Regions from separate parts of the Mesorhizobium sp. L103C131B0 genome, predicted to be linked through region 1. Evidence: riboswitches for the same ligand, from Rfam matches in the RefSeq annotation. Region 1 holds a riboswitch; the other holds the start of a gene.
What was found. Region 1 has a riboswitch for cobalamin ahead of X730_RS150180 (aromatic ring-hydroxylating dioxygenase subunit alpha). Riboswitches for the same ligand answer to the same signal wherever they lie in the genome.
Positions count from the first base shown of each region.

Region 2: linked by a shared signal. The riboswitch ahead of X730_RS139830 (DUF1636 family protein) and the one ahead of X730_RS150180 (aromatic ring-hydroxylating dioxygenase subunit alpha) in region 1 are both predicted to bind cobalamin.

Region 1 is NZ_AYXC01000007.1:4,272-19,887, forward strand. Features, by position in the region: gene X730_RS150220 (ABC transporter substrate-binding protein) at 1-966, shown strand, start outside; gene X730_RS150215 (sugar ABC transporter permease) at 1,217-2,230, shown strand; gene X730_RS150210 (carbohydrate ABC transporter permease) at 2,232-3,386, shown strand; gene X730_RS150205 (alpha-glucosidase family protein) at 3,392-5,056, shown strand; gene ugpC (sn-glycerol-3-phosphate ABC transporter ATP-binding protein UgpC) at 5,123-6,235, shown strand; gene X730_RS150195 (DUF680 domain-containing protein) at 6,308-6,541, opposite strand; gene X730_RS150190 (DUF680 domain-containing protein) at 6,613-6,816, opposite strand; gene X730_RS150185 (DUF680 domain-containing protein) at 6,882-7,088, opposite strand; cobalamin riboswitch at 7,588-7,790, shown strand; gene X730_RS150180 (aromatic ring-hydroxylating dioxygenase subunit alpha) at 7,907-9,154, shown strand; gene X730_RS150175 (hybrid-cluster NAD(P)-dependent oxidoreductase) at 9,192-10,292, shown strand; gene X730_RS150170 (PqqD family protein) at 10,454-10,876, shown strand; gene X730_RS150165 (hypothetical protein) at 11,029-12,078, shown strand; gene X730_RS150160 (glycosyltransferase family A protein) at 12,075-12,818, shown strand; gene X730_RS150155 (glycosyltransferase) at 12,852-13,604, shown strand; gene X730_RS150150 (glycosyltransferase family A protein) at 13,589-14,281, shown strand; gene X730_RS150145 (nucleotidyltransferase family protein) at 14,281-15,616, shown strand, end outside.
Region 2 is NZ_AYXC01000021.1:31,105-46,720, reverse strand. Features, by position in the region: gene X730_RS139755 (NADH-quinone oxidoreductase subunit J) at 1-559, opposite strand, end outside; gene nuoI (NADH-quinone oxidoreductase subunit NuoI) at 683-1,174, opposite strand; gene nuoH (NADH-quinone oxidoreductase subunit NuoH) at 1,174-2,217, opposite strand; gene nuoG (NADH-quinone oxidoreductase subunit NuoG) at 2,220-4,301, opposite strand; gene X730_RS139775 (pentapeptide repeat-containing protein) at 4,301-4,582, opposite strand; gene X730_RS139780 (NADH-ubiquinone dehydrogenase subunit) at 4,594-5,286, opposite strand; gene nuoF (NADH-quinone oxidoreductase subunit NuoF) at 5,361-6,665, opposite strand; gene X730_RS139790 (hypothetical protein) at 6,669-6,872, opposite strand; gene X730_RS139795 (NADH-quinone oxidoreductase subunit E) at 6,872-8,203, opposite strand; gene X730_RS139800 (NADH-quinone oxidoreductase subunit D) at 8,204-9,394, opposite strand; gene X730_RS139805 (NADH-quinone oxidoreductase subunit C) at 9,404-10,009, opposite strand; gene X730_RS139810 (NADH-quinone oxidoreductase subunit B) at 10,014-10,595, opposite strand; gene X730_RS139815 (NADH-quinone oxidoreductase subunit A) at 10,586-10,951, opposite strand; gene X730_RS139820 (winged helix-turn-helix domain-containing protein) at 11,279-12,502, shown strand; gene X730_RS139825 (DUF6348 family protein) at 12,532-13,224, shown strand; cobalamin riboswitch at 13,283-13,488, shown strand; gene X730_RS139830 (DUF1636 family protein) at 13,526-13,951, shown strand; gene cobW (cobalamin biosynthesis protein CobW) at 13,954-15,006, shown strand; gene cobN (cobaltochelatase subunit CobN) at 15,025-15,616, shown strand, end outside.

The sequences.
Region 1 (15,616 bases):
GCCAAATGGATCAAGGACAATTACGGCGCCGGCCAGTCATGGGTCGATCTCGGCACCTTCAAGGACAAGGACGGCAAGCCGGGCTTCTTCGCCTTCCCCTACAAGGCCGACGTGAAATCGCTGGTCTGGTATTCGCCCGACAATTTCGAGGAAGCCGGCTACAAGGTTCCCAAGACCCAGGAAGAGCTCGCCGACCTCGAGAAGAAGATCATCGCCGACGGCGGCACGCCGTGGTGCATCGGCCTCGGCTCAGGCGGCGCTACCGGCTGGCCGGCGACCGACTGGGTCGAAGACATCATGCTGCGCACCCAGACGCCCGACGTGTATGACAAGTGGGTAAAGAACGAGATCCCGTTCAACGATCCGGCGGTGGTCAACGCCATCGACATTTTCGGCAAGATCGCGACCGACGACAAGATGGTCGACGGTGGGGCCAAGGCGGTTGCCGCGACCGACTTCCGCGACAGCCCGAAGGGCCTCTTCTCGGTGCCGCCGAAATGCTACCTGCACCATCAGGCATCGTTCATCCCGACCTTCTTCCCGGAAGGCACAAAGGTTGGACAGGACGCCGACTTCTTCTACTTCCCGCCCTATGCATCCAAGCCCGAGCTGGGCACGCCTGTGCTCGGCGCCGGCACGCTGGCCATGATCACCAAGGATTCGAAGGGTGCACGCGCGTTCATCGAATTTCTGAAAATGCCGCTGGCACATGAAATCTGGATGGCCCAGGGCGGCTTCGTCACGCCGCTCAAGTCGGTCAACAAGGATGCCTATGCCAGCGACGCGCTGAAGAAGCAGGGCGATATCCTTGCCAATGCCTCGACCTTCCGCTTCGACGGTTCGGACCTGATGCCGGGCAAGATCGGCGCCGGCGCCTTCTGGACCGGCATGATCGATCTGGTCGGCGGCAAGTCGGCGCAGGATGTCGCCACCGACATCCAGAAGAGCTGGGACGCTATCAAGTAGTCAGCTGGCAAGCAGTCAGCTGGCAAGCAGTCAGCTGGCAAGTAACCACTGCCAAGTAATCAGCCGCTTTGGCGGCAAATTCAGGACTTCCTCCACAGACTGGATCCGGGCCGCTATGGCCCGGATCCGACCGGCGCCTTACGCCGGACCGATTTGCGTTCGTTCGTTTCAGAATAACTTAAATCGGCGCAGAGCCACATCGCCAGGGCTGTTCAAGGCCCGGCCGATCATGCGCAGGGAAGAGGGACCCATGGCTGCTCAGATCTTATCGGCCATTTTTGTCATCATCATCGGCGTCGGCGGCTGCGTCGCCTATTTCTGGGGCGCCAACAAGCTGGTCGACCTGATATTCCCGTCGCGCGGCGTGGCCGGGGCTGCGGCCATCGACAATCTGCGCCGGCAAGGACTGGTCCGTCCGTGGCTGTTCGTCGGCCCGGCGATGATCATCCTCACCGTCTACCTGATCTATCCGGTGGTGGCGACGCTCTGGCTGTCCTTCCTCGACCGCGGCGGCCAGCATTTTGTCGGCTTCGCCAACTATGAATGGGCGTTCGGCGACCGCGAGTTCCGCAACTCGATCCTGAATAACATCATCTGGCTGGCGGTGGTGCCCGCCGCCTGCACCTTTCTAGGGTTGATAATCGCCGTGCTCACGGACAAGATCTGGTGGGGCACAATCGCCAAGAGCCTGATCTTCCTGCCGCTGGCGATCTCCTTCGTCGGCGCCAGCGTGATCTGGAAATTCATCTACGAATATCGCGGCGAGGGCCAGACGCAGATCGGCCTGCTCAACGCCATCATCCAGTATTTCGGCGGCCAGCCGCAGGTCTGGATATCGCTGCCGTTCTGGAACAATTTCTTCCTGATGATCATCCTGATCTGGATCCAGACCGGCTTTGCCATGGTCATCCTGTCTTCGGCGTTGCGCGGCATCCCCGAAGAGACGCTTGAAGCCGCGGTCATCGACGGCGCCAATCCGTTCCAGATCTTCTGGAAGATCATGGTGCCGCAGATCTGGGGCACCATCGCCGTGGTCTGGACGACGATCACCATCCTGGTGCTGAAAGTGTTCGACATCGTGCTGACCATGACCAACGGCCAATGGAACAGCCAGGTGCTGGCCAATCTGATGTTCGATTGGATGTTCCGCGGCGGCGGCGATTTCGGCCGCGGCGCCACCATCGCCATCATCATCATGATCGCGGTCATCCCGATCATGGTCTGGAACATCCGCCAGGCGAACAAAGAGACGGGAGGACATTGAGATGGCCGTCGCGACCGGAAAGTCCTTTGCCAGCCGCTTCGGCGTCCACATCGCCGTGCTTGTCTTCGTCGCCGTCTGGACCGTGCCGACGCTCGGCATCCTGGTCTCGTCGCTGCGCGACAAGGACCAGATCATCGCCTCGGGCTGGTGGAACTCGTTCTCCAGCTCCAGCCAGACTGAAGCCGGCCGCCTGCCGCCGGCCTCGGCGCAGGTCGAGAAGGACGGCAAGTTCGTGCTTGCCGGCAATATCTTCGGCGACGGTGCTGCGCGCAACATCAGCGCCTTCGGCGTCAAGTCGGCGGCACCGACGCAATATCCGGCCGGCACCACTGCCGATCTCGGCGACGGCGTGACCTTGCAGCTCAATGCCGACGGAACGTTCGTCATGAGTTCGCCCAAGGCTTTCGAAGGCGACCGTGGCCAGCGCGTCTATTACGCCTCGTCGGCGCCACCGAAATTCACCACCGACAATTACAAGACCGTGCTGTTTTCGGAGGGCATCGGCCGCTCGTTCATAAACTCGCTGACCGTCACCATCCCGGCGACGGTCATCCCGATCCTGATCGCCGCCTTCGCCGCCTATGCATTGGCGTGGATGCGTTTTCCCGGCCGCGCCTTGCTGATCGCCACAATCATCGGCCTGCTGGTCGTGCCGCTGCAGATGTCCTTGATCCCGCTTTTGAAGATCTACAACGGCGTCGGCATCTTCTTCGGTGTGCCGTCGAAAACCTATCTCGGCATCTGGCTGGCGCATACCGGCTTCGGCCTGCCCTTCGCCATCTATCTCCTGCGCAGCTATATTGCCGGCCTGCCGCGCGAGATCATGGAATCGGCGCGCATAGATGGCGCCAGCGATTTCGAAATCTTCGTCAAGATCGTGCTGCCGCTGTCCTTCCCGGTGCTGGCGTCCTTTGCAATCTTCCAGTTCCTGTGGGTGTGGAACGATTTGTTGGTGGCAATGGTTTTCCTCGGTACCGAAGGGGACCAGATCGTGCTGACCGCGAAGCTCAACGCGCTGCTCGGCTCGCGCGGCGGCGACTGGGAAATCCTGACGACATCGGCCTTCGTCACCATTATCGTGCCGCTGATCGTGTTCTTCTCGCTGCAGCGCTATTTCGTCCGCGGGCTGCTGGCCGGCTCGGTCAAAGGAGGTTGAGACTTATGCAAGCCGCTTTGAAGGCGACCTCGAAGCCCGATCTCGCCGTCGATCGCGACTGGTGGCGGGGCGCGGTGATCTACCAGATCTATCCGCGCTCCTATCAGGACTCCAATGGCGACGGCATCGGCGACCTCAAGGGCATCATCCGCAGGCTGCCCTACATCGCCTCGCTCGGCGTCGACGCCATCTGGATTTCGCCCTTCTTCAAGTCGCCGATGAAGGATTTCGGCTACGACGTCTCGGACTATTGCGACGTCGACCCGATGTTCGGGACGCTCGCCGATTTCGACGCGCTGGTTGCGGAAGCCCATCACCTCGGCCTCAAGGTGATGATCGACGAGGTGCTGTCGCACACCGCCGACAACCATCCATGGTTCAAGGAGAGCCGCGCCAGCCGTAGCAATCCCAAGGCCGACTGGTATGTCTGGGCCGACGCCAGGCCGGACGGCACGCCGCCCAACAACTGGCTGTCGATCTTCGGCGGCTCGGCCTGGCAGTGGGACACCAGCCGCCAGCAATATTATCTGCATAATTTCCTGTCCGAGCAGCCGGACCTCAACTTCCACAATCTGGAAGTCCAGGACGCGCTGCTCGACGTCACCCGCTTCTGGCTGGAGCGCGGCGTCGACGGCTTCCGCCTCGACACCATCAATTTCTACTTCCACAGCCAGGGGCTGGAGAACAATCCGCCGCTGCCGCCCGAAGAGCGCAACGACCAGACAGCACCTGCGGTCAATCCCTACAACTACCAGGACCATATCTACGACAAGAGCCGGCCGGAAAACCTTGCCTTCCTCGAACGGTTCCGGGCGCTGCTCGACGAATATCCGGCGGCCGCCGCGGTCGGCGAAGTCGGCGATTCGCAGCGTGGGCTGGAAGTGGTCGCCGCCTACACCGCCGGCGGCAAACGCGTCCACATGTGCTATTCCTTCGATTTCCTGGCGCCGGAAAAGATCAGCGCCGCCAAGGTGCGCCAGGTGCTGGAAGCCTTCGGCAAGGTCGCCAGCGACGGCTGGTCGTGCTGGGCCTTTTCCAACCACGACGTGATGCGTCCGGCCTCGCGCTGGGCCGCCGACGAGGCCGACCCGGCCGCCTATCTGAAGGTTATCTCGGCGCTGCTGATGTCGCTGCGCGGTTCGGTCTGCCTCTATCAGGGAGAGGAGCTTGGGCTGGGCGAAGCCGAGTTGCAGTTCGAGGATCTGCAGGACCCCTACGGCATTCGCTTCTGGCCCGAATTCAAGGGCCGCGACGGCTGCCGCACGCCGATGGTGTGGGATGCAACCGCCAGCAATGCCGGCTTTTCGACGGCCAAGCCCTGGCTGCCGGTGCCGGGCAAGCACTTGTCGCAAGCGGTCAATGTTCAGCAGGGCGACGCGGCCTCGCTGCTCGAGCACTACCGGCGCTTTCTCGGTTTCCGCCGCCAGCATCCGGCCCTGGCCAAAGGCGACATCGAGTTCATCGAAAGCGAGGGCGACACCGTCGCCTTCACCCGCCGTGAGGGCAATGAGCAGATCGTCTGCGTCTTCAATCTGGCCAGCAAGCCGGCCGAGGTCGATCTCGGTGGTCAGGAGCTGCTGCCATTGGCCGGGCACGGTTTTTCGGGACAATCCGGCACAGGTTCCATCCGCCTCGGCGGCTACGGCGCCTGGTTCGGGCGCATCGACTGAGTTTTTGACGAAACTGGATTTTTTGAGGAAATCCAGGTTCTCTAGGGAAATCACTGGGAGGAAATTATGGCCGATGTCACGCTGAGACAGGTGAAGAAATCATACGGCAATCTGCACATTCTCCACGGCATCGACCTCGACATAAAGTCGGGCGAGTTCATCGTCTTCGTCGGCCCGTCGGGTTGCGGCAAGTCGACCTTGCTGCGGTCCATCGCCGGGCTTGAGGAGATCACCTCCGGCGAGCTGAAGATCGCCGGCGAGGTGGTGAACGACGTGCCGCCTTCCAAGCGCGGCATCGCCATGGTGTTCCAGTCCTATGCGCTCTATCCGCACATGACCGTCTACGACAACATGGCCTTCTCGATGAAGATCGGCAAGGAAAGCAAGGCCGAGATCGACAAGCGGGTGCGGCAGGCCGCCGAAATCCTGCAGCTGACCAAATATCTCGACCGCCTGCCCAAGGCGATGTCGGGCGGCCAGCGCCAGCGTGTCGCCATCGGTCGCGCCATCGTGCGCAATCCGAAAGTGTTCCTGTTCGACGAGCCGCTGTCGAATCTCGACGCGGCGCTGCGCGTCGCGACCCGCATCGAGATCGCCAAGCTCAAGGAATCGATGCCTGCCACGACCATGATCTACGTCACCCACGATCAGGTCGAAGCGATGACGCTCGCCGACCGCATCGTCGTGCTGAAGGATGGCCATATCGAGCAGGTCGGCACGCCGATGGACCTCTACAAGAGGCCCGGCAATCTGTTCGTTGCCCAGTTCATCGGCTCGCCGGCCATGAACATCCTGCCGGCGACAATCGACAGGACGGGCAACCCGACAATCGTCAGCCATGTCGGCGGCCGCAAGGCAACGGTGCCGATTGCAACGCCGGCGTCAGCAAAGGGTGCGGCAGTCAGCTTCGGCGTGCGGCCGGAGGATCTGTCGGCCGCCACCGGCGCGGAATATCTTTTCGAGGGCGTGGTGGACTATGTCGAGCAACTCGGCGAGGTGCAGCTTGTCTATGTCGATATCGGCCGCGCTGACCTGCCGTTGGTGACCAAGCTGCCCGGCAATGTCGAGGTCAAGCGCGGGGCAAAGCTGCGACTGACCGCGGATGCCGGGGACCTGCACATCTTCGACGCCGATGGGCACTCCTTCTCGCTCAAGCCGGTGGAAGTGAAGGCGGCTTGAGATAGCTGCGTCGTACAGGCATAAAAAAAGAGCGGCGGGCCAGGCCCGCCGCTCTTTTTTAAGCTTCGGCTGTTAGTTGTTGCCGAACCGATCCCTGTCGCTGCTCTGAGGAACGAACTTCTGTTGGTCGTTCGACGAGTTCAGCAGCTTGTAGACCGCCGAGTTGGTGCCGGTCGACGAAGTGCGGGTGGTGTCGACGGCAGCGGCCGGCTGGTTGGCGCCATTGGAGCCATAATTGTCGCTGCCGGCAAAGGCAGCGCTCGAAACAGCCAGAACGGCTGCGGTGGCAAGAATGATCTTCTTCATTTTAGTCTCCTGAATTTTTCTGATGCCGCCAGCTGCAGCGGATAAGCCCGCCACGTGCTGGAAACCGGCTTTTAGCGGCCGAAAAGGTTACGGTCGGCACCGTGGGCAGGCGCCTGCTCGGCTGGAGCCGACTTCTCAACCGAAGCCGTATGGCCACTATCGGTCGACGTAATCGCAGGCTGGTTGGCGCCGTTCGAACCGTAGTTGTCGCTGCCGGCGAAAGCGCTGCCGGAGATGGCCAAAACGGCGGCGGCAGCAAGGATGATCTTTTTCATTTCAATACTCCTGAATTTTTTGGGATCCCGAGAGCGACGGGTTAGCCGCCCTTCTTTGGTCGGGATCAGCGATTGCCGTAGAGGTCGCGGTCGGCGCCCTGAACGACAGGCTGCTTGTCAGCCTGCGCCGGCTTCTGAATGGAAGCCGTATACGAGCTGTCGACCGAGACGGCTGGCTGGTTCGCACCATTGGAACCGTAATTGTCGCTACCGGCGAAGGCGCTGCCGGTGATCGCCAAAACGGCTGCGGCAGTGAGGATGATCTTTTTCATTTTTAGGACTCCAGTTTGTCTGTCCGTCTAGCCGCGTGTCTTGGGAGGAATTCGCGTCGTTCGGACAGCCCCGATGTGGGAAAGCCATAGGCTGGTTTCCAATCACGAAGTTGTTCCGTGTGGACCACGGTCCTGCACCTTGAAATTGTGCCAGGAAGTTCCTCTATGGTCATTTATCGCATTGTTTTCACTTGCTTAAGTCGAACCGAGTGGTTCGCTCCGGTGTCGGTTTCCGGGCCGTCGTTCACACCGTCCTGCACGCATTGTCAACAGAAACGAACCGTTCGGTTCGATTAGAGATTGCTAATAGTAACTTTTCGATACCGTTGAGCCCTTTTTGCCCCCGATCGGAACTGGATCCGCAGCGATTCGAAACGGCGATGATAGCGCCGCAAGACAGGATCTCAGCCCTTCGGTGGTCGGCGGGGCGCATGCCGCGCGTGTCGCGCCGCATGGATATGATGTCGCTTTCATGCCGACGTCGCGATCGCTGCCGTGATTAGATGATCGCATCTCAGGTGCCGCTTCGTGACGACGCAGCGGAGAATTGGGAAGCCGGTCAGAATCCGGCGCTGCCCCCGCAACGGTGGTGGAGTTGAAGTCGCAACGGGAGACCACTGGGCAGCAGCCTGGGAAGGTGTCGCGATGGTCCGCAAGGACAACTCCAGAGCCCGGAAACCAGCCCGAGATGCATAGACTCGACTGATCGCGGTGGGCGGTCAAGAGGTGGATAGCGCATGTCCGGCGCCGCGCCGGCCTGCGTCCGATCCTTCCTCCATCACCACCAAGTTCAGTCCTTAAACCACGAGGACAGAACTATGGATACGCGCAACGACATGCTGAGGCTCCTGAACGGCCGCAAGCAAGGCTTTTCGCTGGAACAGCCCTTCTACACCGACCCGGACTATTTCAAGCTCGACATGGAGCTTATCTGGTATCGCGACTGGCTGTTCATCGGCCATGATTGCGAACTGCCGAAGCCCGGCAGCTATATCACCGTGCAGATCGGCGATTATCCGGTGGTGCTGGTCCGCGACCAGAAGGGCAACATCAACGCCTTTCACAATTCCTGCCGCCATCGCGGCAGCCGTGTCTGCAACACTGAGAAGGGCATGGCGGCAAAGCTTGTCTGCCCCTATCACCAGTGGACCTACGAGCTTGACGGCCGGCTGCTGTTTGCCCGCCAGATGGCCGACGGTTTCGACAAGAGCCAGTTCGGCCTGAAGCCCGTCGCCTGCGAGAGCGTCGGCGGCTACATCTTCATCTGCCTGGCAAAAGAACCTGCCGACTTTGCCCCGATGCGCGCCATGATAGAGCCCTACCTCAAGCCGCACCGGCTGAATGAAGCCAAGGTCGCCTTCGAGAGCACCATCATCGAGAAGGGCAACTGGAAGCTGGTCTGGGAAAACAACCGCGAATGCTATCACTGCGCCGGCAATCATCCAGAGCTGTGCAAGACATTCCCCGAAGCGCCGACGGTGACCGGCGTGCAGGGCGCCGACAGCGATCCGGAGATGCTGGCGCACTGGGCGAAATGCGAGGCGGCGGGCCTGCCGAGCAAGTTCCGCATCGATCCGGCCGGGCAATACCGCGCCACCCGCGCGCCGCTGCTGCGCGATGCCGTCAGCTACACGATGTCCGGAAAGCGCGCGGTGACGAAGAACCTGTCCGACACTGTTGCCGCCGACCGCATCGGCACCTTGATGCACTACCACTATCCGACGACCTGGAACCACATACTGATCGACCATGCGGTCACCTTCCGGGTGCTGCCGATCAGCGCCACCGAAACCGCGGTGACGACCAAGTGGCTGGTGCACAAGGATGCGGTCGAGGGGGTCGACTACAACCTTGAGGAGCTCACCCATGTCTGGACCGAGACCAACGACCAGGACCGCCGCATCGTCGAGGAAAACGCCTTTGGCATCCTGTCTCCGGCCTATGAGCCCGGCCCCTATTCGGAGCTGCACGAGGGCGGCGTGATCCAGTTCGTCGAATGGTACGCGGCCTTCATCGGCCCGCGCCTTGCCGAAGGCGGCCGGCCGGCGCTGCGCAGCGTCGCGTGAGCTGGAGCAGGCGAAGAGGGACCAGAGGATGAATGCGATGACGGATCTTGGGCTCTATCGCCATCTTGACCAGATGGCGCCGTGGAACGATAGGCTGCAGGCGCTGGAAGTGATCGGCGTCAGCGACGAGGCGCCTGACGTCAAGACCTTCACCTTCCGCTCCGACAACCAGACCTGGTTCCGCTACAAGCCGGGCCAGTTCTTGACGCTGGAACTGCCGACACCGGACGGGCCGCTGATGCGCACCTACACGCTGTCGTCATCGCCATCGCGGCCCTTTTCGATCGCGGTGACGATCAAGGCGCAGGCCGGCAGCATCGGCACGCGCTGGATGTTCGACCATCTGGCACCCGGCTCGCATGTCAAGGCCTATGGACCGGCGGGCGACTTCTCGTTGCACAGCCACCCGGCGGCCAAATACCTGTTCATTTCGGCTGGCTCCGGCGTGACGCCGATGATGTCGATGCTGCGCTGGCTGAACGACTGCGCGCCATGGACCGATGTCGGTTTCGTCAACTGCGCGCGGCGTGCCGAAGAGATCATCTTCCGCAAGGAACTCGAACTGCTCGGCGGCCATATGCCCGGCTTGTCGCTCGGCTTCATGATCGAGGAACGTTCCAGCCGCGAAGGCTGGTACGGCCATATGGGCCGCATCGATGCGATCCGGCTGCCCTTGCTGGCTCCGGATTTCCGCGAGCGCGAAATCTTCTGCTGCGGCCCCGATCCGTTCATGCGCGCCGTGCGCGGCATGCTGGATGCCGCCGGCTTCGACATGACGAAATACCATCAGGAGAGCTTTGCCGCGCCTGTGGTGGAGGAAATTCCGGCGCCGTTTGCCTCCCCGGTCGAGGACGGCATCGCTGCACCTGTCGAAGCCGTGACGCCGATCCGCTTCTCGCTTTCGGAGGTCGACGCCGGCTGCGTCGCCGGCCAGACCGTGCTGCAGACCGCGCGCAGCTCGGGCGTGCGGATTCCCGCCGCCTGCGAGTTCGGCCTGTGCGGCACCTGCAAGGTGAAGAAGGTCTCCGGCGAAGTCGAGATGAGCCACAATGGCGGCATCCTCGACCACGAGATCGATGACGGTTTCATCCTTGCCTGCTGCTCGAAACCGTTGTCGGCGCTCGAAATCGAGGCTTGAGCCGGTCGACTTCGCCGCAACGGTCGCCGACGCAGGCGTTGTGTTCGCGGGTCTTTGTCTTGCCAAGCATAGGCCGAGTGATTTAGACGCACTTAGGAAGGGCTGGGCAGACCGTGAAGCCGGCGCATCCCTTCAGGGCGCATGGGACGGGGGACAGAGCGATGCAACAGCGGGTCTACGCGGTCGCAAGCAAGGACATCGTTTTCGAATCATTCGATGGCGAAGCCGTCGTTCTCGATCTTTCGAGCGGCAAGTATTTCGGCTTTTCCGATTCCGGCAGCCGGGTCTGGCAGGCTTTGTCGTCCGGCGTCGCCACTGAAGCACTGGTCGGAGCTGCCGCGGGCGCCGCAAAAACAAGCCTGGCCGACCTCGAAAGCTTCGTTGCCCGACTGCTCGATTTCGGGTTGCTTGCGCCAGCCGAAACACCGGCACAACCGCTTTCGGGCGAGCTGTCGGCTGCGCTTGCTGCCAGCAATGAGCCGCTCAAGGTCGATGTCCATGACGACCTTGCCGATCTCATCATTGTCGACCCGATCCATGAGGTTGAGGAACCTCTCGGCTGGCCGGCGGTGAAACAGGCATAATCGTTTCCCTAAAGCGCGTCGCGTTTGAACGGACTCAGGCGACGCGGTTTAGATCTTTGATTTTATGCATGTCGTCGTCTCAAAACCGGGGCCACCCCGAGCGACATGCATCAGGCGACCCGGCGCAATTCTGGACGCTGAACAACCAACACATGCCTTTGATCACGCTGCAAACCCTGCCGGATTATGCCCGCCATGTGCTGGCGGCCGCGGAAAGCGCCGCCGCCTTCTATCCCGTTACCGCCAGCGTGCGGTTGCCGGGACTGGAGCTGAGTGTCCACCTCGACCATGGCACGCTGGCGGAAGCCATGAGCCATGCCTTCATACCGGCCCCGGAAAATCCGTCTGCATCTGACGGCTGCCGCATTTTCGTCGCCCACCCGGGCATCGATGGCGTCCTCGCCCCGGCCACCTGGAGCCGAGGCGATTACAACCATCATGCCTTTGCCAACCGGCTGGAAGAGGCCGGATTGCGCGGCAGCTACTATCATGACCTCGATTTCTGGCAGTTCCATGATCCGCAACGCCATGTCGGGGCGCAGCTGATGATGGCGGCCGAGGCCTTTCCGCCATGGGAACAGGCGGCGCCGCTGCGCGCCTTCCTGCATTGGGAATATGCGGCGCGCGGCATGCGGCTTACCCATGCCGGCACGCTGGGCATCGATGGCAAGGGCGTGTTGCTGGCGGGCTCCGGGGGAGCCGGAAAATCGGGAACGGTCGTCGCCGGCCTGCTCAATGGGCTCGATAGCGTCGGCGACGACTATGTGCTGATCGACCGGACCGGGGGGGTGACGGCCTATCCGCTGTTTGCCACGCTCAAGCAGGATCCGGAGGGCTTCAGGCGGCTGAAGCTGGAGGAGCGGCTAAAGTCGTACCAACCGCTGAACTGGCAAGGCAAGCATGCCTTTCACATCAACGAGATCGCGCCTCGACCAACTCCTGCAAGTCTGGACATTATTGCTTTGATAGTGCCCCATATCAGGGGAGGTGCGAGAAGCTCGGTCATGCCCATATCGCGCAAGGATGCCATGATCGCCCTGGCGCCGTCAGGAATCGTGCAGATGCCGGGCGAGCGGGAAGCGGGCTTTCGCTTTTTCAGCGAGCTTACCCGCGATCTGCCATGCTACCGGCTGTCGCTGGGGACGGAGCCGCGCGAGATCGCCGGCACGATTGCGGATTTCGTCCTTCGGGGCTCCGCATGAAGTTGAGCGTCATCGTGCCGGTCTGCAATCGGGAGATCTATGTCGTTTCGACGTTGCGGTCCCTGCTCAGGCAACGCGACGATGCCGATCTCGATATCATCGTTGTCGACGATGGCTCGACGGACAGCTCCGTTGAAGCAGTCCGCGCCATCATGCGGGAAGCGTCGTGCATCCGCCTGTTCCAGCAGGCAAACCAGGGCGTGGCCAACGCGCGCAACACAGGGCTGAGGCAGTTGCTGCCGCAAACCGAACTGGTGTCGTTCCTGGATTCGGACGACGTCTCGCCGGCTGGACGATTCAAGGCTGGCCTACCCCTGTTCGCGGCCGACCCTGCGCTCGAGCTGACCTACTCGCTGATGACGCGCGTCGATCTCATGGACGACGAAGCCCTGCAGCCGGCACGGGGCGGCGCAGGTCCCACCGTGCGCGGCGTCAGCCTTAGCGCCGGGATATTCCGCAGGGCACTCATCGACCGTACAGGTGCTTTCGACGAGGAGTTCCGGCAGGGCGAAGACGCCGACTATCTGCTGCGCATTTTCGAAACCAGCCCAAAGCACATTTTTCCCGACACCGTCGCGGTATACTACCGGCGCCACCCCGGCAATTTGACCAAGCAAAGGGATGTGGCGGTGCGCGAATACCTACGTGTAATTCAGAAATCCTTGCGGCGGCGCAAGGCCGATCCGTCGCGGCGCCCGGTCGAGGGGCTTTTCGAGATCAAGCGCCCGGCAGAGTGGTGAAAGAATGAATAGATCACAGCCTGGAATGCGTGCGTGAAGCTGAGCGTGATCATGCCGGTCTACAACCGCGAACGCCATGTCGGCTCGGCGCTGCGCTCGCTGCTGAGGCAGCGCGATGCCGCCGATCTCGACATCATCGTTATCGATGACGGTTCGACCGACAGTTCGGTGGCGGTCGTGCGCTCGCTGATCGCGGAGGCGCCGTGCATTCGCCTTTTCCAGCAGCAGAATGCCGGGGTGACGCGGGCACGCAACGCGGGCTTGCGGCAATTGCTGCCGCAGACCGGGCTGGTATCGTTTCTCGATTCCGACGACATTTCCCCGCCGGGCCGCTTCAAGGCCGATCTGACCTGTTTCGACGCAGACCCCACCCTCGAGCTCACCTATTCGCGCATGACGCTGGTCGACGACATAGATGACGATACGCTGGAGCCGACAGCCGACAGCCACTCGGTGACGGTTCGCGGCATTCACCTGTCGCCCGCTATCTTCGTCCGGCGGTTGGTCGAACGCATCGGCAGCTTCGACGAGGATTTCCACCAGGCCGAGGACACCGACTATCTGCTGCGCACTTTCGAAAGCGGGCCGAAATTCACGATGCCCGACACTGTTGCGCTCTATTACCGGCGCCATCCCGGCAACATGACCAGGCAGGCCGATGTTCCTTTTCGCGAATTCATGCGCGCCGTCTACAAGTCGATGAAACGGCGCGAGGCCGACCGCTCCTTGCACCCTGTCGACGGCATCTTCGATTTCAAGGAACTTGCGAATTGGCGTTTCCTGTGATGGCCAGCTACGGCGTCGTCATTCCGGCCTTCAACGCGACCGCCACCATCGCCGAGACGCTGCGATCGGTCGCGGCCCAGACGGTCCAGCCCGACGCCATAATCGTCGTCGATGACGGCTCGACCGACGATACGGTCGCGGTGGTCAATGCGCTGGGCATGCCGGTGCAGGTGTTGCGCCAGGACAATGCCGGACCAGGCAGCGCCACCACCAGGGGCATCGCCGCGCTGGCGACGCCCTTCGTCGCCACGCTCGATGCGGACGATCTGTGGCTGCCGACCAAGATCGAAAGGCAGCTGGAGCATTTCGAGCGGTTTCCCGCGACGGCAGGAGTCTTTGCCCACTGGCGGACGTTTCGCGATGACAAGCCCGATGTGCAACAGGACGTGGCCGTGGCGGGCTGGTCGCGCACGACGATGATGATCCGCCGGGAGGTAGCCGAGGCCGTCGGTCCGATCATCGACCCGCAAGGCGGTCGCGGCGACATGGTCGACTGGATCGCCCGTGTCCGCGAGGCGGGCTTTGCGCTTGCCATGCTCGACGATGTCCTGACCTTGCGCCGCATCCGGCCCGACAGCATGTCCTATGGACGCGACCCCGTGCGCGATCGCGGTTATCTCGAAGTCGTAAGGCTGGCCATGCAAAGGCGAGCAGCGAAAAAGGCGAGCGCCGACTGATGGCCAATGCCATGCGCCGTATCGGCCGTCGGTTTCCGGACTATGGTTGGTCATGGCCAACTGGCGGACTCGACCAGCTGCTGAAGGCCGCATTGCTGCCCGATGAAGAAGCGGCAGGGCGTTACGCGGCGCGCTGGCTCGACGAGAACGACATCGACCATGTTGCCTTCCGAGAGCATCGGCTGCTGGCCGCGATCTCCGATAGGTTCGGCCGCAAGCTCGCTGGGCATCCGGCCTATCCACGTCTTGTCGGCCTGCAAAAGATGCTGTGGACCAAATCGCGACTGGCTGCGCGCGAGGCCGAGCCGGCGCTACAGGCCATGATCGACGCCGGCTGCGCGGTGATGCTTATCAAAGGCGCCAGCCGCATCGCCGTCAACGCCTCGGCGCAGCGCGGCCGGGTGGCGCATGACATCGACATGCTGGTGCGCCCGCAGGACATGATTGCCGCCTTCGATGTGCTTAGCGAACGCAACTGGCAGATCGCCACCGGCGTCAGCCCGCAATATCTGCGCACCAGGCTGGCGTCCTTGCGTTCGATGAATTTCTTCAAGGGCAGTTTCGGCGACATCGACCTGCACCAGCTCGCTTATGACGGGTCGCAGCAAAGCGCGGAAGATGATCTGGCGATCTGGCAGCGGGCGCTGTCAGCCGATTTCAATGGAGTCCGCGTGCTTGTTCCCTCTCCGGCCGACCGCATGGCGCTTGCCATCGCACATGGCGGCCTCGATGCCCACGCCCACAGCGACTGGCTGGTCGACTGTGCGGTCGCCATCGAGAGTGGCGCAGTCGACTGGGGCGTGTTCGCCGACATCGTCGCCAAGCGGGGCCTCGCCGTCGCCGCGGCGGTGGCGCTCTCCTATCTCTGCCTGGAGATCGGCATTGCGGTGCCGGAGGCCGAACTTGCAAAGACGATTGAGTTGGCCGACCGCGCCGGCCTGTCGCGCTGGTCCTCGCTGCTGCAGGCCAAGCCGCGCACCGATTTCGGCGGCCTGGTTTGGCTGTCGCGCGGCTTTGCCAAGCAGTTGCGCCTCAAACGCAAGAAGGGCCGACTGCAGCATCCGACGCCTGCTGCCGTCTGGCGCGGCAGGCCGACATTGCGCAAGGCAAGAGCGACACCGGAACCGTTCGCGCTTTCTCAGGCCCTGCCCCGTCCGGACAGGACTGGAGCGATGATGCTGGACGTCACCGTCAGGATCGTCGTTCCGCCAGTCCGCCGCCGCATCGAGATGGAAATCAATGCCGGCGGCGGTCACGTCGCCCGCTTGCGTTCCATGGTGATCAGCCGCGCCGGCGGCGGACGTGTGCTGCGCTTTCGCGGCAAGGTAACGGTGG
Region 2 (15,616 bases), on a different contig from region 1:
CCTGGGCGGCGATCGACTGCCGCTTGACCCCTTCCTTGTGGCGCAGCGTCAGCACGATGGCGCCAATCATGGCGACCAGCAGGATGAGGCCCGAAATCTGGAAGTAGTAGAGGTAGTCCGTATAGAGGATGTCGCCGAGTGCTGCGGTGTTTGTCCGCGCGGCAAGATCCGGGATGGGTTTGGAGACCGTCGAGGCCAGTTGCGGCGCGAAGGTGTAGCCGCCGAGCACCACGATCAGCTCGGCCGCCAGGATCAGCCCGACCAGCGCGCCGATCGGCGCATATTGCAGGGCGCCTTCCTTCATCTCGGCGAAGTCGACATCGAGCATCATGACGACGAACAGGAACAGCACCATGACCGCGCCGACATAGACGACGAGCAGGATCATCGCCAGGAACTCGGCGCCGGTCAGCATGAACAGGCCGGCGGCGTTAAAGAAGGTCAGGATCAGGAACAGCACGGAATGCACGGGGTTGCGCGACGAAATGACCATGAAGGCCGACGCCACCGCGACAAAGGCGAAGAGGTAGAAAAAGGCCGCCTCTAGTCCACTCAGCATTGGGGATCCCCCGGGTTCCTGTCCAAACAGGACATCCGTCCTGTTTGATTTCTGCGACCGCCTCAGGCCGGCAAGTTGCGTTGTCCTTAGACGAGGGCCCTCGCCCCGTCCATGCGTCAAATGTCAGCGGTAAGGCGAGTCCAGCGAGATGTTGCGCGCCAGTTCGCGCTCCCAGCGGTCGCCATTCGCCAGCAGCCTGTCCTTGTCGTAGTAAAGCTCTTCGCGCGTCTCCGTCGCGAACTCGAAATTCGGCCCCTCGACGATGGCGTCGACCGGGCAGGCTTCCTGGCAGAAGCCGCAATAGATGCACTTCACCATGTCGATGTCGTAGCGCACGGTGCGGCGCGTGCCGTCATTGCGGCGCGGGCCGGCCTCGATGGTGATCGCCTGCGCCGGACAGATCGCTTCGCACAATTTGCAGGCGATGCAGCGTTCCTCGCCATTGGGATAGCGGCGCAGCGCGTGCTCGCCACGGAAGCGCGGGCTGGTCGGCCCTTTCTCGTGCGGATAGTTGATCGTTTCCTTCGGCGCGAAGAACTGGCGCATCGACAGGAAGAAGGCGCTGACGAAATCCTGCAGCAGCAGCGATTTTGCGGCCTGGCCAAAAGCGGACATCACGCAAACCCCGTGATTTTGAGGAAGGCCGCGGTGGCAACGACCATGAACAGGGAGATCGGCAGGAACACTTTCCAGCCCAGCCGCATCAGCTGGTCGTAGCGGTAGCGCGGCACGAAGGCCTTCACCATCGAGAACATGAAGAACATCAGGCAGATCTTGAGCACGAACCAGATCACGCCGGGCACCCAGGTGAAGGGGGCGAAGTCGAAGGGCGGCAGCCAGCCGCCGAGGAACAGGATGGTGGCCAGCGCGCACATCATCACCACGGCGACGTATTCGCCGAGGAAGAACAACAGGAACGGCGTCGAGGAGTATTCGACCATATGGCCGGCGACGAGTTCCGACTCGGCTTCCACCAGGTCGAAGGGCGGGCGGTTGGTCTCGGCCAGCGCCGAGATGAAGAAAATGACGAACATCGGGAACAGCGCCAGCCAGTGCCAGTCGAGGAAGCTGTTGGGCAGGCCAAGCTTGGTGCCCAGCCCATCCTGCTGCGACAGCACGATGTCCGACAGGTTGAGCGAGCCGACGCAGAGCAGCACGGTGACGATGACGAAGCCGATCGAGACTTCGTAGGACACCATCTGCGCCGCCGAGCGCAGCGCGCCGAGGAACGGGTATTTCGAGTTGGACGCCCAGCCGCCCATGATCACGCCATAGACCTCGAGCGAGGAGATGGCGAAGACGTAGAGGATGCCGACATTGACGTTGGCGATCCCCCAGCCCGCATTGACGGGAATGACCGCCCAGGCCGAGATTGCCAGCACGGCCGACACCAGCGGCGCCAGCAGGAACACGCCCTTGTTGGCGCCGGACGGAATGACCGGTTCCTTGAAGACGAATTTCAGCAGATCGGCGAAAGCCTGCAGCGTGCCCCACGGGCCGACGACGTTCGGGCCGCGGCGCAATTGCACCGCCGCCCAGATCTTGCGGTCGGCGTAAAGCAGGTAGGCAACCCCGATCAGCAAAACGACGATCAGCACGACCGACTTTAAAAGGATGATCAGCGTCGGCAGCACGTAGAAGGAGAAGAAGGTGTCCATGTCTACTCTGCCGCCTGCCTGAAGCCGTTTTTCGCCATCGCCGAGCATTCCGCCATGACGGCGGAGGCCCGCGCGATCGGGTTGGTCAGATAGAAATCCGTGACCGGCGAGGTGAAAGTGCCCTTGTTCAGCCGCCCGCCGAGCTTCGCCACCCTAGCGACGTCATCGGCATTGCCGGCTTCGACATGATCGATGCGGGCGAGATGCGGGTATTCGCCATAAAGTTTGGCGCGCAACTGCTGCAGCGAATCGAAGGGTAGTTTCTTGCCCAGCACATCGGACAATGCCCTCAGGATCGCCCAGTCTTCGCGCGCGTCGCCCGGCGCGAAGCCCGCGCGGTTGGTCTGCTGCACGCGTCCCTCGGTGTTGACATAGGTGCCGGACTTTTCGGTGTAGGCGGCTCCCGGCAGGATGACATTGGCGCGGTGCGCACCGGCGTCGCCATGCGTGCCGACATAGACGACGAAGGCGCCGCCGGTCTTGGACATGTCGACCTCGTCGGCGCCGAGCAGGAACAGAACCTCGCTCTCCCCCAGCATGCCGGCAACGTTCTTGCCGCCCTTGCCAGGCACGAAGCCGACATCGAGACCGCCGACGCGCGCGGCCGCAGTGTGCAGCACGGCAAAGCCGTTCCAGTCGGCGCGCGCAGCGTTGACGGCCGTGGCGAGTTTCGCCGCCTGGCCGAGCACCGCCGCGCCGTCGGCACGCGACAGCGCGCCCTGGCCGACGATGATCAGAGGATGCGTCGCCTTCTTCAGCACCTGGAAGAACTTGCCATTGCCGTCGGCCAGATCTTTCAAGGACTCCGGACCGGCGCCGAGCTGTTCGTAGTCGTAACGCGTGTCGCCGACCTCGCCGATGACGCCGACCGGCAGATTGCCGATCCGCCAGCGCTTGCGGATGCGGGCATTGAGCACCGAGGCCTCGAAGCGCGGATTGGCGCCGATGATCAGCACCGCGTCGGCCTGCTCGATGCCCTCGATGGTCGGGTTGAAGATGTAGCTGGCGCGGCCGAGCGCCGGATCGAGTGCGGCGCCGTCCTGGCGGCAATCGGTGTTCCTTGAGCCCAACGCAGCCATAAGCTGCTTCAGTGCGTAGATTTCCTCGACGGCGGCAAGATCGCCCGAAATCGCGCCGATTTTCTCGGGCGCGGCATTCGACACCGCATCCCTGATCGCAACGAACGCTTCGGCCCAGCTGGCCGGCGCCAGCTTTCCGTCCTTGCGGACATAGGGGCGGTCGAGGCGCTGCGTTCGCAATCCGTCCCAGATGAAGCGGGTCTTGTCGGAAATCCACTCCTCGTTCACCGCTTCATTGACGCGCGGCAGGATGCGCATCACCTCCCGGCCGCGGCTGTCGACGCGGATTGCCGAGCCGACGGCGTCCATGACGTCGATGGATTCGGTCTTGGTCAGCTCCCACGGCCGTGCCTGGAAGGCGAAAGGCTTCGACGTCAGCGCGCCGACCGGGCAAAGGTCGATGACATTGCCCTGCAGCTCCGAGGTCATGGCGCTTTCGAGATAGGTGGTAATCTCGGCATCCTCGCCGCGGCCGATCAGGCCAAGCTCGGAAATGCCTGCAACTTCCGTGGTGAAGCGGACGCAGCGCGTGCAGTGGATGCAGCGGTTCATAACCGTCTTGACCAATGGGCCGATATACTTGTCTTCGACCGCGCGCTTGTTCTCGTGATAGCGCGAGGAATCGACGCCGAAGGCCATCGCCTGGTCCTGCAGGTCGCATTCGCCGCCCTGGTCGCAGATCGGGCAATCCAGCGGATGGTTGATCAAGAGGAATTCCATCACCCCTTCGCGGGCCTTCTTGACCATCGGCGTGTTGGTGAAGATTTCAGGCGCCTCACCATTCGGACCCGGACGCAGGTCGCGCACATTCATGGCGCAGGAGGCCTGCGGTTTGGGCGGCCCGCCCTTCACCTCGATCAGGCACATGCGGCAATTGCCGGCGATCGACAGCCGCTCATGGAAGCAGAAGCGCGGCACTTCCGCGCCGGCGTCCTCGGCCGCCTGCAGCAGCGTGTAGTGGTCGGGTACAGTGATCTCTTTCCCGTCGACCTTGAGCTTTGCCATCAATTGCCCCCGGCGGTCTGCGCCGTCTCATATGCCTGAAACAGATCGCTCAGCCTGATGCCATTGATCATCATGCCGGCGACTTCAGCGTTTTCTATCTTCAGATTGCTCATATTCACATTGCTGAAAAACGCGTTCGAGAGGTTCGCGTCGTCCACCACGGCCGCCGACAGGTCGACGTTGTGAAACTGCGTGTTCGACAAGTTCACATCGTCAAATCTGGAGTTGCTGACGATGGCATTGCGCACATCGAGAACATCGCTCCTGTCGTGGATCTCCATGCCTGCCACCCCTACTTCTTCGCCTTGGCAGCCAGCGTCAGCGCCGCGGCCTGGCGGGTCCACTCGTCGCGGCCGATGCGGCCGGTGAGCGACAGGTAGTCCTCGACCCAGGCGATCTCTTCCGGCGTCCACGCCGCGATCTGGGCAAAGGTCCAGATGCCGAGGCCGTTCAGCACCTTTTCCAGCTTCGGCCCAACGCCGGTGATCGCCTTGAGATCCGACGGCTTGGCCGGACGCGCCATGGCCTTGGGCTGTCTGAAATCCTCCGGCATCAATCCGATCGTCGCGCCTTCGGCGACGGCATCGGTCTTCTCCGGCTCGGCATCGACGGTGCGAGCGGCAATATCGGTCACATCCTGGGCAAAACTCTGCGCCTCGGCGATCAGGGTTCTGGTCGCCGCGCGCGCCTTGGTGGCCGGCGCGGTCTCGGAGAACTCTTGGGTGCGCTGCTCGAAATCGTCGATGATCGGCTGGAAAATCCGCTGCGATGCCTCGGCAGCACCCGACAAGGCGCCGAGCCACACGCCAAATGCATGGTTGGCAAGGCCGAAGCCCAGCGCCGACATCGCGGCGGCACCAGCGACAGGATGCGCGAGAAGGTTGACGGCGCTGGCCATCTCCTTCGGCATCATCCTGGTCAAATCCTGGTTCATCTTTTCAAGCTGGTCCAAATTGGGCATCAAAGGGTTCGAATACTGCGCCATAGACATCTCCTGGTCGTTTCTTCGCTTGCCCCGCCCCGCTGTGTCAGTCCCGGGCTTGCGCCCGTATTTCAAATCTACTCAGCCGCCACCATCACCGGTTCGGCCCGGTGCGCGTTGCGCGAAAACTCGTCGATGCGCCGCTCCACCTCGCCGCGGAAATGCCGCATCAGGCCCTGGATCGGCCATGCCGCGGCATCGCCCAGCGCGCAGATCGTATGACCCTCCACCTGTTTGGTGACGTCGAGCAGCATGTCGATCTCGCGCTTCTGCGCCTCGCCGCGCACCAGCCGCTCCATCACCCGCCACATCCAGCCGGTGCCTTCGCGGCATGGCGTGCACTGGCCGCAGCTCTCATGCTTGTAGAAATAGGAAAGCCTGGCGATCGCCTTCACGATATCGGTCGATTTGTCCATGACGATGACAGCCGCCGTGCCGAGGCCGGATTTCAGGTCGCGCAAAGCATCGAAATCCATCGGCGCATCGATGATCTGCTCGGCCGGCACCAGCGGCACCGAAGCGCCGCCCGGAATGACCGCGAGGAGATTGTCCCAGCCGCCGCGAATGCCACCGCAATGCGTCTCGATCAGCTCGCGGAACGGGATCGACATCGCCTCTTCGACGGTGCACGGATTGTTGACATGGCCCGAGATGCAAAACAGCTTGGTGCCGACATTGTTGGGGCGGCCGAAGGACGAGAACCAGGCGGCGCCACGGCGCAAAATGGTCGGCGCGACCGCGATTGACTCGACATTGTTCACGGTAGTCGGACAACCGTACAAGCCGACATTGGCTGGGAATGGCGGCTTCAGCCGGGGCTGGCCCTTCTTGCCTTCGAGGCTTTCGAGAAGTGCTGTTTCCTCGCCACATATATAGGCGCCGGCGCCGTGATGCATGTAGATGTCGAAATCGTATCCGGACGTGTTGTTCTTGCCGATCAGCCTGGCCTCGTAGGCCTCGTCGATGGCGCGCTGCAGCGCCTCGCGCTCACGGATGAACTCGCCGCGCACATAGATGTAGGCGGCGACCGCGCCCATGGCGAAGCCGGCGATGAACGAGCCCTCGACCAGGGTGTGCGGATCGTTGCGCAGGATATCGCGGTCCTTGCACGTGCCGGGCTCGGACTCGTCGGCGTTGACAACGAGATAACTCGGCCTTCCATCGCTCTGCTTGGGCATGAACGACCATTTCAGCCCGGTCGGGAAGCCGGCGCCGCCACGGCCGCGCAGGCCGGACGCCTTCATCTCATTGACGATCCACTCTCGCCCCTTGGCGATGATGCCGGGCGTGTTGTCCCAGGCGCCGCGCGCCATCGCGCCGGCCAGTGACTTGTCGAAGAGCCCGTAGATGTTGTTGAAGATGCGGTCTTTGTCAGCCAGCATGACTTACCTCTTTCCCCGCAAGACGATCGAGACCCACACCAGCACGCCTATGCCGGTCGCGGCCATCGATTCCAGGGTATCCGAAAACGGCAATTCGACGAGGCGCCGAAGCCCCTCCAGAAGGATGTTGGCAGCAGCGATGCAGACAACGCCGATGACAATGCTGCGCAGCGACAGCAAAGATCCGGTGCTTTGCGCTTCAGCCATCAACGTGGCTCCTTGCCGAAGACGCGGATGTATTCGGCGACGCCGCCCTTGGCGAGCGCCTTGGCCTGCTTGCCCCAGTCGTCGCGCTCGATGCGGCCCTGGAAAGCGAGATATCCATCCACCCAGTCGCGCTCGGCCTTATTCCAGGATGCGACCTGTGTGAAGGTGAAGATGCCAAGCGAATGAAGGATGCCCTCGATCTTCGGGCCAATGCCCGAGATCAGCTTGAGATCGTCGACCGCAGCCGGCCTGTCGATTCCGGCCGGACGGTTCTTGTCCTCGAGCGACGGCTTTGCGGGTCTGGCTGTCGGCGCCTTGACGGTCGGGGCCACCGGGGCGTTGGCCGCTGGCGCCTTGAATTCCGGAGCGATGAAGGCAGCTGCCGGCGTGGAGGTGGTCTTCGGGCCATTACGCTGCTTGGCGACCTTCTCGACTTCAGGCGCCGCGGTGTTGGCGTTGGCGGCCGAATGCAGGGGCGCCGGGACGCTCGCCGCTTTTTCCGCCGCCGGTGCAACCTTGGCCCTGGAGGGCGACTTCAACGCCGAGCTGGTTTCCGGCGCATCGGTTTTCGGTTTGCCGGCGTTGGATGGCGCGACCGGGGCGGCCGCTGCAGGAGCGGCAGGAGCCGGAACAGGCGCCGCAATGATTGCGTCGGGCGCCGCGTGGGCAGCCTTGCTCGCCGCCCTGGCTTCCTTGTCGCGCGTTGCTTTGAGGATCGCCTTTTCGCTCTTCAGCGTCGTCAGGCCAGGCGCCGGCTCCGAGCCGGTTCTGCCGTTTTGCGGTCCCGTGGGAACCGAGGCGCCCTTGCCCGCATCGTAAAGATCGATGATTTCGGCCAGCCGCTCGGGGGTGAGATCCTCGAACGTATCCTTGAAGACCATCACCATCGGCGCGTTGACGCAGGCGCCGAGGCATTCGACTTCCTCCCACGACAGTGTGCCCTTGTCGTTGGTGTGGAATTGGTCGTGATGGATTTTCGAGCGGCACACATCCATCAGCGCTTCCGAGCCGCGCAGCATGCAGGGCGTGGTGCCGCAGACCTGGATATGTGCGCGCGTGCCGACCGGATTGAGCTGGTACTGCGTGTAGAAGGTCGCGACTTCGAGGCCGCGAATGCGCGGCATGCCGAGCATGTCCGAAATCGTCTCGATCGCCGCCTTGGTGACCCAGCCTTCCTGCTCCTGCGCAATCATCAGCAAGGGAATGATCGCCGACTGCTCGCGGCCCTTCGGATATTTCTTGATCCATTGCTTCGCAACCGCCGCATTCGCCCGGTTGAAGGCGAAGGAGGCTGGCTGGACGCTTGCTTCTGCGAGACGGCGGACTGACATTTAGCGATCGACCTCACCAAACACGATGTCGAGGGAACCCAGGACGGCAGTGACGTCGGCCAGCATGTGGCCACGGCAGAGGAAATCCATGGCTTGCAGATGCGCGAAGCCGGGCGCGCGCAGCTTGCAGCGGTAGGGCTTGTTGGTGCCGTCGGAGACGAGATAGACGCCGAACTCGCCCTTCGGCGCCTCGACTGCGGCATAGACCTCGCCGGCCGGCACGCGGTAACCCTCAGTATAGAGTTTGAAATGATGGATCAGCGCTTCCATCGAGCGCTTCATCGCCTGGCGCTTGGGCGGCACCACCTTGCCGTCGAGGTTCGACACCGGCCCGGTGCTCTCCTTGCCTAGCAGAAGGTCGACGCACTGACGCATGATCTTGGCCGACTGGCGCATTTCTTCCATGCGCACGAGGTAGCGGTCGTAGCAGTCGCCGTTCTTGCCGATCGGGATGTCGAAATCCATCTCGGAATAGCATTCATAAGGCTGCGACTTGCGCAAATCCCAGGCCGCACCCGAGCCGCGCACCATGACGCCGGAAAAGCCCCAGGCCCAGGCGTCGGCCAGCGACACGATACCGATATCGACATTGCGCTGCTTGAAGATGCGGTTGCCGGTAAGCAGCTTGTCGAGGTCGTCGAGCGACTTCAGGAACGGGTCGATCCACTTGCCGATGTCCTCGACCAGCTTCGCCGGCAGATCCTGGTGCACACCGCCCGGACGGAAATAGGCCGCGTGCATGCGCGAACCCGAGGCTCGTTCATAGAACACCATCAGCTTTTCGCGTTCGACGAAACCCCACAGCGGCGGCGTCAGCGCGCCGATATCCAGCGCCTGCGTCGTCACATTGAGGATGTGCGACATGATGCGGCTGAGCTCGGAATAGAGCACGCGGATCAGCTGGCCGCGCTTCGGCACCTCGATGCCGAGCAACCGCTCGGTGGCGAGCGCGAAGGCATGCTCCTGGTTCATCGGCGCGCAATAATCGAGCCGGTCGAGATAGGGCACGGCCTGCAGGTAGGTCTTGTGCTCGATCAGCTTTTCGGTGCCGCGATGGAGCAGGCCGATATGCGGATCGACGCGATCGACCACTTCGCCGTCGAGCTCCAGCACAAGACGCAAAACACCGTGCGCCGCAGGGTGCTGCGGTCCGAAGTTGATGTTGAAGTTGCGGACGGAGGTTTCAGCCATTCTGGCGCCTCAATTCGTCTTGGCTTTTTCGTCCCCAGGCAGGACGTAATCCGTCCCTTCCCATGGCGAAAGAAAATCGAAATTGCGGAATTCCTGCTTCAATTCCACCGGCTCGTAGATCACGCGCTTGGCTTCGTCGTCGTAGCGCACCTCGACGAAACCTGTCAGCGGGAAGTCCTTGCGCAGGGGATGGCCCTCGAAGCCGTAATCCGTGAGGATGCGGCGCAGGTCCGGATGGCCGGAGAACAGCACGCCATAGAGATCGTAGGCTTCGCGCTCATACCAGTCGGCGCCGGGATAGACAGCGGTGAGCGACGGCACCAGCGTCTCTTCGTCGGCCTGCACCTTGATGCGGATGCGCAAATTCTGCTTCGGCGACAGCAGATGATAGACGACATCGAAACGCTTGACGCGCGACGGGTAGTCGGCGCCGCAGATATCGATGATCGAAATGAACTGGCAGCCCGAATCGTCACGCAGGAAGCTTGTCACCTCGATCAGATTGTCTGTAGCAACCGAGATCGTCAGTTCGCCATAGGCAAGCACTGCATCGGTGACGCGGCCCGGCAGCTTTTCGCCGAGATAGGTCGACAGTTCGCTCAGGGATGCGGCCATGGGTCTACCGTTCGATCGTGCCGGTGCGGCGGATCTTCTTCTGCAGGAGAAGAATGCCGTAGAGCAGCGCTTCGGCGCTTGGCGGGCAGCCGGGCACATAGATGTCGACCGGCACGATGCGGTCGCAGCCGCGCACCACCGAATAGGAATAGTGATAATAGCCGCCGCCATTGGCGCAGGAGCCCATCGAGATGACGTAGCGCGGCTCCGGCATCTGGTCGTAGACCTTGCGCAAAGCCGGGGCCATCTTGTTGGTCAGCGTTCCCGCCACGATCATGATGTCGGACTGGCGCGGCGACGCGCGAGGAGCCACGCCAAACCTTTCAGAATCATAGCGCGGCATCGAGGTGTGGATCATCTCGACGGCACAGCAGGCGAGACCGAAGGTCATGAACATCAGCGAGCCGCTGCGTGCCCAGGTGATCAGCGCCTCGGTCGAGGTGACCAGAAAACCCTTGTCGGCCAGTTCATTGTTGATCTCGAGGAAGAACGGATCGTCGGAACCGACCGGACGTCCGGTATTGGGGTCGATCAGGCCTTTGGGCTTCGGCGCGACGAGCGTTCCGGAACTGTCGTTCAATCCCATTCCAGCGCTCCTTTTTTCCATTCATAGGCAAAGCCGATGGTCAGCACCGCCAAAAACACCATCATCGACCAGAAACCGAGCATGCCGATCTTCGAGAACGACACCGCCCACGGAAACAGGAAGGCCACTTCCAGATCGAAGATGATGAACAGGATCGACACCAGGTAGAAGCGGATGTCGAATTTCATCCGGGCATCGTCGAACGAGTTGAACCCGCACTCGTAGGCGGAAAGCTTCTCCGGATCGGGATTGCGATAAGCCACCAGGAACGGCGCGATGATAAGCGCCAGGCCTACAACTGCGGCCACGGCGATGAAGAGGACGATGGGCAGGTATGAACTGAGGAGTACGTTCATGCTCGGCTTTCCGTTGGCGGCCAATCCACTTTGATTACAGCAACCAACCCTAATGCGGAAGCGCGACAGTTTAACCGCTGAACCGTTTTAGGTGCCTTTGCTGCAACGCGGCGAGGGTTAGCGCAGGGCTTTCAGCGAAGCAAGTCAAACCTTGTTCAAAAGACAGTGCTGGACGGCAGGCCGGGAAAAACTGGTCCGATCTCCTCCTGTTTGATTTCCTTCATCTTTCACTCCACTTTTGTCTCCTGACACATCTCCCGCCATTTGCCTGCTAGCATGACCGGAATCGCCGGCTAAAGTCGGGAAAATGGTTCGAGGCAAGACACTTTGACGAAGGACAAAATCTCACTCCCCGCGGCCAGGCGCATCGCGCTCGCCGCGCAAGGATTTCTCGATCCCCGCCCGGTCGGCACGCCCGATCGCCGCCACCTCGCCCGCGTGCTGTCGCGCACCGGCCTGCTGCAGATCGATTCCGTCAGCGCCGTGGTGCGCGCCCACTATATGCCGCTCTATTCGCGCCTTGGCCCCTACCCGCTGGCTTTGCTCGACAATGCGGCCATCACCCGCAAACGCACGGTGTTCGAATACTGGGCGCATGAGGCCTCGTTCCTGCCGGTCGAGACCTACCCGCTGATGCGCTGGCGCATGCAGCGCGCTGAAAGCGGCGACGAAATGTATCTCGGCCTCGCCAAATGGGGCCGCGAGCACGCCGCCTATATCGAAGAGATCTACCGCGCGGTCGCCGAGCGCGGCCCGATCGCCGCTTCGGCACTGGAAGGCCAGAAAGGTTCGGGCGGCTGGTGGGGCTGGAGCCACGCCAAGCACGCCTTCGAATGGCTGTTCTGGGCCGGACGCATCACCACGGCGCACCGCCGTGGCTTCGAGCGTTTCTACGACCTGCCCGAGCGCGTGCTGCCGCAGGCGATCCTCGATCTGCCGGTGCCGGCGGCCGAGGACGCGCACCGCGAATTGCTGCGCATTTCCGCCCGCGCCCACGGCATCGCGACGTCGGGTGACCTGCGCGATTATTTCCGCTTGTCGCCAGCCGACATGAAGGGCCGGTTGGAGGAACTGGTTGAGATGGGCGAGTTGCTGCCGGTAAACGTCGAAGGCTGGGACAAGCCGGCTTACCTCTATAAGGACGCCCGTCTGCCGCGAAAGATCGAGGCCCGCGCGCTACTGGCGCCCTTCGATCCGGTGGTCTTCGAGCGCTCGCGCACCGAGCGCCTGTTCGATTTCCACTACCGCATCGAGATCTACACGCCGGCCGAAAAGCGCCAATATGGCTACTACGTGCTGCCCTTCCTGCTCCGCGACCGGATCGTCGCCCGCGTCGATCTCAAGGCCGACCGGCCTGCGAGTGTCTTACGCGTCCACGCCGCCTATGCCGAAGCAGGCGCACCGCCTGAGACCACCGCACAGCTTTTCGAGGAACTAAAGGAGATGCAGGGCTGGCTTGGCCTTGAGCGCATCGAAGTGACGCCGGCCGGCAATCTGGGGCCGGCATTGGCTAGCGAGAGAGATGGCCAACCCTTGCAGCGTCTGTCATAGACGCCTCAATAAGCCTCGTAGGTTGTGCAATGGCATCGGACAAAGTGCTCGACATGATCCATGGCGCCCTCATTGCGCATGGAATAGATGCAGTCCGCAGAGATAGGGACGTCATGCTCCAATCGAAGCAGCTTCGGTTTGAGGCTGAGGTGTTCGAGACGAGTTCTGACCGGCTGGTCCTGGAAATCTACATTTTTTCTCCGCTGCTTGATGTTCAGCCGGTCATTGAATCCTTTGCTGGCTTCGGCGACACGCGCGAACAGGAACTGAACCAGGCGTTTGAAAAGTTTCTCCGTGGTGTTTTCCATGTGGCCATTGAGGGACTGGCCGATCACGTCTGCGAGAACATGCAGGCCGAAATAGAGCTTTGGCAGCGAAGCAGCGCCAGTTGGAAGATCTGGCGAAAAGATGCCCGCTGGAAAATCTATAGCGGCCCGGTCATTTCCCAGGCCACAACCGAGCTATGCTCGCTGACACCAGGCTATCCAGCATTCTATGCCAAGCTGGAAAAGCTGTTCACAGCTTCGGTACCCCCCGGAAGCCATTTTGTCCGGACCTTTCTGGCAGGCTTGAAGGGCACGCTGATTAGTGCCGAAGTCCTTCTGGACAACGCGGTTTGGCATGAGGGACAGAATCTGGCTGTCGGTCATGACTGGGACTATAGCGATGGCTATCAAGCTATCCGACAGGTCATCCTGGCACTGCCGGAAGCCGGGACATGACAGCCCCTGCCGACATCGCCATGTCGTAGCCGTGCGTTGACACCGCCGCCCGCAAAAGCCTAAATCCGCTGCAGACGGTCCCCTGCCCGCAACGGCAAGGGCCAAGAGGGAATGCGGTGCGGGATTTCGGTCCCAAATCCGCGGCTGTCCCCGCAACTGTAAGCGACGAGCCAAGGCCGAAAGCCACTGGGTAACACCGGGAAGGCGGCTAACCAAGGCGACGACCCGCGAGCCAGGAGACCTGCCGTCTGAGACAAAGTATCCGATCGCCTGGCGGGTTTCCGGGCAAGGAGCACGGTTTTTGGACCAGAACAGCAGTTTTTCGGCTGGCACAGCGGACATTGCGTCCGGGGACAACGACGCCCTGACCGGCGTGACCGTCATCGTCTGCGCCTCCTGCCGCGATGAGACCGGTTCCGACGCCCATCCGCGCGCCGGCGAATTGCTGGCTGAGGACACACGCCGCGCCGCTGCCGGCGATATCCGGGTCCGCACCGCCGAATGTCTCGGCAATTGCAAGCGCCGCCTCAGCGCCGCGATCCTGCGCGATGGCTGCTGGAGCTATGTTTTCGGCGATCTGACCGCAACCAGCGGCGCCGACCTCGTTACCGGCGCAAAGCTCTTCGCGACTTCGGCCGACGGCCTCATCCCGTGGCGCGGCCGGCCCGATAGCCTCAAGCGCGGCCTCGTTGCCCGCATCCCACCCCTCGACATGCTGAAGGACTGACGATGAACGCTTCAAACCCGGCCGCCAACCTCTCCCGTGTTCCCTGCACTGTCGTTACAGGCTTCCTCGGCGCCGGCAAGACGACGCTGGTCCGCCATCTCCTGGAAAATGCCGGCGGCAAGCGCATCGCCATCATCGTCAACGAGTTCGGCGACATCGGCATCGACGGGGAAATCCTGAAAGGCTGCGGCATCGACACCTGCCCCGAGGAAAACATCGTCGAACTGGCCAATGGCTGCATCTGCTGTACAGTCGCCGACGATTTCGTGCCCGCCCTCGACAAGATCCTCGCGCTGACACCGAGGGTCGACCACATCCTGATCGAGACCTCGGGCCTCGCTCTGCCCAAGCCGCTGGTCCAGGCGTTCCAGTGGCCAAGCGTGAAGAGCCGGGTGACCGTCGATGGCGTCATCGCCGTGGTCGACGGCCCGGCGCTGGCCGAAGGCCGCGTCGCCAACGACATGGACGCGTTGCAGGCACAGCGCGCTCAGGACGAAACGCTCGACCACGACGATCCGGTCGAAGAAGTCTTCGAGGACCAGATCGCCTGCGCCGACCTGATCATCCTGTCGAAAAGCGATTTGATGGATTCAGCCGGTTCGGCCCGCGCCAACGCCATCATCAATGAGCATTCCGCTCGCGGGGTAAAAATCGTGCCGACTGCGCATGGCAAGGTCGACCCGTCGGTGCTGCTTGGCCTCGGTCTCGCCGTCGAAGACGACATCGAGAACCGCAAGTCGCATCACGACGGCGCTTTCGATCATGAGCATGACGATTTCGACACCTTCATCGTCGACATCCCCTCGATCGCCAATCCCGACGACCTGGCCAAGCGCGTCGCCACCGCCGCCGAACAGGAAAACGTGTTGCGTGTAAAAGGCTTCGTCGATGTCGGCGGCAAGCCGATGCGGCTTTTGCTGCAGGCCGTCGGCCCACGCGTCAACCATTACTATGACCGCGCCTGGACGGCCGAGGACGATCGCCGCTCGCGTCTCGTCGTCATTGGCCTGAAGGGGCTGAACCGTCCGGCGATCGAGCGTATACTCGCCGGTTGATCTCAGGCACGAGCCGCGATGCATATACTCGCCACGACCTCCGCCTCGCTCGACGATCTCGCCGAGCCAGTTGATCTCCGGCAGACGCCGGCGGATATCGTGGCGCTGTCCTTCACCGACAGCGACCTCGCCGGCCTCGCGGCGGCCTGGAAGGCCGATGCCGTCCGCCTGCCGTCGATGCGGCTGGCGGCGCTGCGCGACCTGCGCCATCCCATGTCCGTGGACCTCTGGATCGACAGCGTCGCCCGCCACGCCAAGGTGATTTTGGTGCGCATCCTCGGCGGCTACGACTGGTGGCGCTATGGCTGCGACCAGCTTGCCGCGACTGCCCGTGCGAACGGCATCAAGCTGGCGCTGCTGCCGGGCGAGAGCCACGACGAGGATCTCAGGCTGATCGAAGCCTCTACGCTGCCGCGCGAGGAGCTGGACGGCCTGCTGGGCTATTTCCGCGAGGGCGGGCCGGAGAATATGGCAGCGCTGATGCAGCGGCTGGCGGGGTTGGCTGGGCAGGATGCGGCGGCGGCTGAGCCGGTCAGCGTGCCGAAAGCCGGGTTTTATGAGCCTGGCTGCGGCGTGGTCGAATTTGCCGATGTCGGCGTTCCGTCACACC